Regions from separate parts of the Aurantimonas sp. DM33-3 genome, predicted to be linked through region 3. Evidence: predicted binding sites of a transcription regulator. Region 3 holds the regulator's gene; each other region holds the start of a gene.
What was found. The regulator PhoB, encoded in region 3, activates phosphate uptake and scavenging genes when phosphate is short. The targets are predictions, from matches to a motif close to TGTCATNNANCTGTCAT.
Positions count from the first base shown of each region.

Region 1: a site for PhoB is predicted at 1,508-1,524, ahead of H9Q09_RS10590 (long-chain fatty acid transporter). Genes of this name have one in related genera too.
Region 2: a site for PhoB is predicted at 939-955, ahead of H9Q09_RS15060 (UDP-2,3-diacylglucosamine diphosphatase). Genes of this name have one in related genera too.

Region 1 covers NZ_JACSGS010000006.1:128,427-130,691, reverse strand. The annotation lists gene H9Q09_RS10590 (long-chain fatty acid transporter) at 1-1,255, opposite strand, end outside; gene H9Q09_RS10585 (valine--tRNA ligase) at 1,629-2,265, opposite strand, start outside.
Region 2 covers NZ_JACSGS010000011.1:28,559-30,823, reverse strand. The annotation lists gene H9Q09_RS15065 (glycosyltransferase family 1 protein) at 1-39, opposite strand, end outside; gene H9Q09_RS15060 (UDP-2,3-diacylglucosamine diphosphatase) at 41-883, opposite strand; gene H9Q09_RS15055 (NADP-dependent malic enzyme) at 1,087-2,265, shown strand, end outside.
Region 3 covers NZ_JACSGS010000003.1:73,823-76,087, reverse strand. The annotation lists gene pstB (phosphate ABC transporter ATP-binding protein PstB) at 1-381, shown strand, start outside; gene phoU (phosphate signaling complex protein PhoU) at 401-1,147, shown strand; gene phoB (phosphate regulon transcriptional regulator PhoB) at 1,153-1,896, shown strand; gene H9Q09_RS05345 (GcrA family cell cycle regulator) at 2,003-2,265, opposite strand, start outside.

The DNA of each region.
Region 1 (2,265 bases), on a different contig from region 3:
AGACGAAATCGTCGCCGACCGTGGCATTGAAGTACGCACCGTCGTTGATCGACTGCTCGCCATCGGTCCAGTAGCCGACGAGACCGCCGAAGCGCAGCTCGCTCCACTCGTTGGCCTTGAACGAGACACCGCCGGCCAGGGTGTAGAGATCGGTGTAGGTCGTCTCCGAACCGGTCGACACGCCGCGATCGTAGCCGACCGAGACGGCCGCCGAGATCTCGTCGGTGAACGCCCGGCCGAGACCGATCGACGCCGTGTAGCCGTCACGCCAGTTGTAGGGCGACAGGCTCGAGCGGGTCACGCCACCGGTGGAGATCGAGCTGACGGCGGTGCCGTTGGTGCTCCAGTCGGTCCAGCGGAAGGATGCCAGCAGCAACGTGCCCGGCGCGATGCCGGTCTGCGCGTTGATGTAGAGGCTCTGCGGGCTGACGACTTCCGAGAAGTTAGATGTGCCGGCTGCAACGGTCGTGCCTGCGGGCGGCACGGCAGTCGGGACGACCACCTGGGCGCCACCGGGGCCGATGATGTAGGCATTGCCGTTGGAAACGACGGAACCCGTGCCGGTGAAATTATCGTGCGTGGCTTCCGAGCGATACATCACCTGGGCGCGCAGCGCGATTTCCGGCTTCTCGAAGGCGGCGCCAACACGGTAGCCGATGGCGTAGTCGCTCTTGGTCTCGACCGTCGTGCGCACCGGCAGGAAGACGGGGGTCGTGCCACCGCCCGGCAGGGGCGCCGCACCAACGGGGGTGCCGGAGAGGCTGGTTCCGTCGAAGGTGAAGTCTTCGGCGAAGACGCCGCCGAGAATGCTGAAGCGGCCGATGTCATTGGTGTAGGACAGGCGGCAGGTCAGGCCGAACTCGTTCGACTCGAACTCGCTGGTCTCGGTCCGCGAATTGGCCGTCGGACCAGCCGGAAGCGCCCCGCCCGGCGCGCCGGTATAGTCGGATTCCGCCGCGAAGGAGATCACGTAGGTGCCTGCGCAGCCAGCCATCTCGCTGTTGATGCCGAAGGCCAGCGACGGGATGAGGTAATTCTGCGTATAGGTGCCGAAATTGCCGCTCTGGCCGTTGATCGACTCGAAGCCGCGCTGCGGATTGACGTAGGTGACGCCGGTCCGCATCACGGCGGTGCCCTGCTCGAACAGGATGTCCGTGTCAGCCGTGCCGCGCTGGAAGCCACCGGCGAGGGCCGACGTGCTGAGCGCCGCCGAAGCCAGGGACGCGCCGAGAATCGTTGTCAGAAAAGTTCGCAATGGAATCCCCCCACTCTTGTTGAACTTCCGCGGGAACCCAGCCGCTGAAAGTTGACGCAAACGTAAACGATAAATTCGCGGTCCGGAACTCCCCGGTTGCAACACCGGGGCGATTGCGACGCTTCCGCCACAGCGGCGATCATAGCCGGCGAAGCCTGCGCAAGCCTTTGCACATTCTGCTTTTTCGCGTGGGGGAACGGGGAGTTACGTAGGGAGAGATCGGCGCGCGCACGGCGCGAGGAGACAAAATCGTGTCTCGAGCGTGTCATAAATACGACAGATCGGCGGCTTGGCACCAAGGGCCGGACGATACCGGGCATTGCAGGAGCACGGCGCCTCCTTGCGAGGACACGCCGTGCTCCGAATTATAAAGCTACTGCAGCCGTTCGAGCGCGGCCGACAGCTTGTCGGCCTCGATCCGGTAGCCTTCGCGCTTCTCGCGCTCCTGCTCGACGATCTCGTCAGGCGCGTTGGCGACGAACTTCTGGTTGGAGAGCTTGCGGTCGATCCGCTCGATCTCGCCCAGGGCCTTGTCGCGTGCCTTGCCGAGGCGGCTGCGCTCGGCGGCGACGTCGATGAGCCCGGCCAGCGGCAGGGCGAAGCTTCCGCCCGCCGCTAGGATCTGCGCCGACTGTTCCGGCGCGGTCTCCGCGGTGACGATGGTCGCCAGCCGTGCCAGCCGCTTCACCGCGGCGCCGTGCCGCTCCAGCCGCGCCGCGGTCGCGGCATCCGGCGCCACCGCGACGAGATCGGCCTCGGTCGCCGCCGGCACGTTCATCTCCGACCGCACCGAGCGGATCTCCGACACCACCTCGATCAGCCAGTTGATATCGTCGGCGGCGTCGCGGTCGGCGAAGTCGAGCACCGGCCAGGCCGCATGGCAGAGCAGCGAGGCGCGTTCGCCGGCGGCGGTCACCTGCCACAGCTCCTCGGTGATGAACGGCATGAACGGATGCAGCAGCGCGTAGATCCGGTCGAGCACCGACCCCATGACGTGCCGCACCTCGTTG
Region 2 (2,265 bases), on a different contig from region 3:
CGGCTCCCAGGCGTCGGTGGCGATCAGGATGCGGGTCATGTCAGGCCGCCTCGACGCGGGCCGCATCCGGCTCGGCGGCCTCGCGCTCGAAGGCCGTCTCGGGCGCCGTGGAGCGCTCGCCGGCCAGATGCGCCCAGTGGATGAGCTCGAAGGAGCCATCATGGCGCTCGGCCACGGCGGTGCAGCTTTCGACCCAGTCGCCGGTATTCACATATTCGACCGCGCCGTGGCGGGTCATCTGGGCATGGTGGATATGGCCGCAGATGACGCCGTCGCAGCCGTGCCGGGCCGCCTCGTCGGCCAGCGCCGTCTCGAAGGCGCCGATGAAGTTGACGGCGTTCTTCACCTTCAGCTTGGCCCATTGCGAGATCGACCAGTAGGGAAAGCCGAGCCGGCGGCGGACATAGTTGAAGACGACATTGATCGAGATCGCCATGTCGTAGGCCCAGTCCCCGAGATAGGCGAGCAGCCGGGCGTTGCGGACCACCACGTCGAATTCGTCGCCATGCATCACCAGGAAGCGGCGACCGTCGGCAGTGGTGTGGATGTCCGTGCGCTTGACCTCGACGCCGCCGAAATGATGGCCGGGAAAATCGCGCAGGAACTCGTCGTGATTGCCGGGCACATAGACGATGCGGGCGCCCTTGCGCGCCTTGCGCAGCAGCTTCTGCACCACGTCGTTATGGGCCTGCGGCCAGTGCCAGGAGCGCTTCAGCCGCCAGCCGTCGATGATGTCGCCGACGAGATAGATCGTCTCGGCATCGTGCAGACGCAGGAAGTCGACCAGCATCTCGGCCTGGGCCGCCTTGGAGCCCAGATGCACGTCGGACAGGAACAATGTCCGGAGATGCCGCGCCGTCGTCAGCTTGTGCATGGTCGCCATCCCGTGCCTTGCCCCGGTTAAAGCCTTTGCGTTGCTTGGGAAATGCACGATTCTGATTGCAGTCGTGTGACGCTCCGGCAGCTCGCTTCCGGCGGTGGACGAGCGGCGTGGTCCGGTTGCCTGCCGGGATCGATACGTTAGAAGAAGCGCGACACGTCGCCGCCGCCATCATCGCGCGGCGACGCCGGGATGGAGGAGCAGGAATGTCCGAACAGGAAACCGCCAAGGATCGGCCGAACATGGGCGATCTCGACGAACAGGCCCTCTTCTATCACCGCTATCCCAAGCCCGGAAAACTGGCGATCCAGGCGACCAAGACCCTGGGCAATCAGCGCGATCTGGCGCTGGCCTATTCGCCGGGCGTCGCCGCGCCGTGCCTTGCCATCGAGGCCGATCCGTCGCTGGCGGCGATCTATACCAGCCGCGCCAATCTCGTCGGCGTGGTCTCCAACGGCACCGCCGTCCTCGGTCTCGGCGACATCGGTCCCCTCGCCTCCAAGCCGGTGATGGAAGGCAAGGCGGTCCTGTTCAAGAAATTCGCCGACATCGACGTCTTCGACATCGAGATCGACGCCCACGAGATCGACCATATCTGCGACGTCGTCGCGGCGATGGAGCCGACCTTCGGCGGCATCAACCTCGAGGACATCAAGGCGCCGGAATGTTTCGAGGTCGAGTCGCGGCTGCGCGAACGCATGGCGATCCCGGTCTTCCACGACGACCAGCACGGCACCGCGATCATCGTGGCGGCGGCGATCCGCAATGGCCTGATGCTGGCCGGCAAGTCGCTGGAGAACGCCAAGATCGTCACCTCCGGCGCGGGCGCGGCGGCGATCGCCTGCCTTAACCTCCTCGTCGAGCTCGGCGCCAAGCGCGAGAACATCACCTGCACCGACATCGAGGGCGTGGTCTATGAAGGCCGCGAGAAGCGGATGGACCGCTGGATGGCGGTCTATGCCAAGAAGACCGACAAGCGGACCCTCGCCGAGGTCATCGACGGGGCCGACGTCTTTCTCGGCCTGTCGGCCGGCGGCGTCCTGAAGCCCGAGCTCCTGGAGAAGATGGCCGCCAAGCCGATGATCATGGCATTGGCCAATCCGAAGCCGGAGATCATGCCGGATCTGGCCAAGCAGGTGCGGCCCGACGCGATGATCTGCACCGGGCGCTCGGACTTCCCGAACCAGGTCAACAACGTCCTGTGCTTCCCCTACATCTTCCGCGGCGCGCTGGACTCCGGTGCCACCGGCATCACCGAGGGCATGAAGACCGCCGCCGTCGACGCCATCGCGGCGCTGGCCCGCGAGGAGGTCTCCGAGGTCGCGGCCAAGGCCTATGGCTCGGACACGCCGGTCTTCGGGCCGGACTATCTGATCCCTGCCCCC
Region 3 (2,265 bases):
ACCAGCCTGCGCAAGGCCGGCCTCTACGAAGAGGTCAAGGACCGGCTCGCCGAGCCGGGCACCGGCCTGTCGGGCGGCCAGCAGCAGCGCCTGTGCATCGCCCGCGCCATCGCGGTGTCGCCCGAGGTGATCCTGATGGACGAGCCCTGTTCGGCCCTCGATCCGATCGCGACCGCCAAGGTCGAGGAACTGATCGACGAGCTGAAGCAGAACTACACCATCGTCATCGTCACCCATTCGATGCAGCAGGCGGCGCGCGTCTCGCAGCGCACGGCGATGTTCCATCTCGGCTATCTGGTGGAGGTCGGCCCGACGGAGAAGATGTTCTCCAACCCGGACGACAAGCGCACCCAGGACTACATCACCGGCCGCTTCGGCTGAACGAAGGCAAGGAAGCGTCATGCCCATGACCGAACATACAGTCACGTCCTACGAAGACGAGCTGAAGCTGATCGTCCGCCGGATCTCGGAAATGGGTGGGATGGCCGAGCGGATGGTCGAACAGTCGGTCGCCGCGCTGATGCGCAGCGACTGGGGGCTGGCCCAGTCGGTGGTCGCCGACGATCTGCTGCTGGACGATGCCCAGCGGGCGCTCGACGAGCGGGCGATCATGACCATCGCCAAGCGCCAGCCGATGGCCGTCGACCTGCGCGAGATCGTCGGCGCCATCCGCATCTCCAACGACCTGGAGCGGATCGGCGACCTGGCCAAGAACATCGCCAAGCGGGTGATCGCGGTCCACGACCATGCCCATCCGGTGCAGCTGGTGCGCGGCATCGAGCATCTGTCGGAAATGGCGCTGGAGCAGCTCAAGGAAGTGCTCGACGCCTATGGCGAGCGGGACTACGAGCGCGCGCTCGCCATGCGCGAGAACGACGAGCAGATCGACGCGATGTACACCTCGATCTTCCGCGAGCTCCTGACCTACATGATGGAGGATCCGCGCAACATCACCTCCTGCACCCATCTCCTGTTCTCGGCCAAGAACATCGAGCGGATCGGCGATCACGCCACCAACATCGCCGAGACGGTCTATTACATCCAGACCGGCAAGCAGCTCGAGAACGAGCGGCCGAAGGGCGACAACACGGCGACGATGACCCAGCCGGTGCCGAACGACCCGCCGAGCCAGGCTGACGGGGGCTGAAACCGATGAGCGCACGGATCGTCGTCGTCGAGGACGAGGAAGCCCTCGGCATTCTCCTGCGGTACAATCTCGAGGCCGAGGGCTACGTCGTCGACGTCATCGACCGGGGCGACGAGGCCGACATCCGGCTGAAGGAGGAGGTGCCCGACCTCCTGATCCTCGACTGGATGCTGCCGGGCCTCTCGGGCGTCGAGCTGTGCCGGCGGCTGCGCCAGCGCGAGGAGACCGAGCGCCTGCCGATCCTGATGCTGACGGCGCGCGGCGAGGAGAGCGAGCGGGTGCGCGGCCTGTCGGTCGGCGCGGACGACTATGTCGTCAAGCCGTTCTCGACGCCGGAGCTGATTGCCCGGGTGCGGGCCATGCTGCGCCGCTCCAAGCCCGAGAAGATCTCCAGCCAGCTTGTCGCCGGCGACATCGACCTCGACCGCGAGACCCATCGGGTGCGGCGCGCCGGCCGCGAGCTCAAGCTCGGACCGACCGAGTTCAAGCTGATGGAATTCTTCATGCAGTCGCCGGGCCGGGTGTTCTCCCGCGAGCAGCTGCTCGACGGCGTGTGGGGCCGCGACATCTATGTCGACGAGCGCACGGTGGACGTGCATGTCGGCCGGCTGCGCAAGGCGATCAATCGCGGCCGCGAGCGCGACCCGATCCGCACCGTGCGCGGCGCCGGCTATGCGCTGGACGAGCAGTTCAGCGCCGCCAGGTCCCCGGCCGCGCCGGCCCGCACGCGACTGAGCGCCGGCGCCTGACGGGTCTCCGCCCGGCGCCGGGCGGCTTCTTCACGAGCCTGAAACGCAAACACCCCGCGCGGCCTGGCCACGCGGGGTGTTTTTCATTCGGTGGGGCCTGCGGCGCCTAGCGGGCGCGGCGGCGATCCGAGAAGGGCTGGAAGGCCAGCTTGGCGTGATAGGCGCAATAGGGCGAGGCATCGCGGGCGTTGTTGCCGCAGAAATGGAAGTCCGGCTTCATCGGGTCGCCGACCGGCCATTTGCAGGTGGTCTCGGTCAGCTCGACGAGGCTGAGCTTGCGGGCGATCGGCACCACTTCGGCGCTCTCGCGCTCCTGCGGCTGATCCATCACCTCCAGCTCTTCCTCCGGCTCCATCTTCAGCGCGGTGG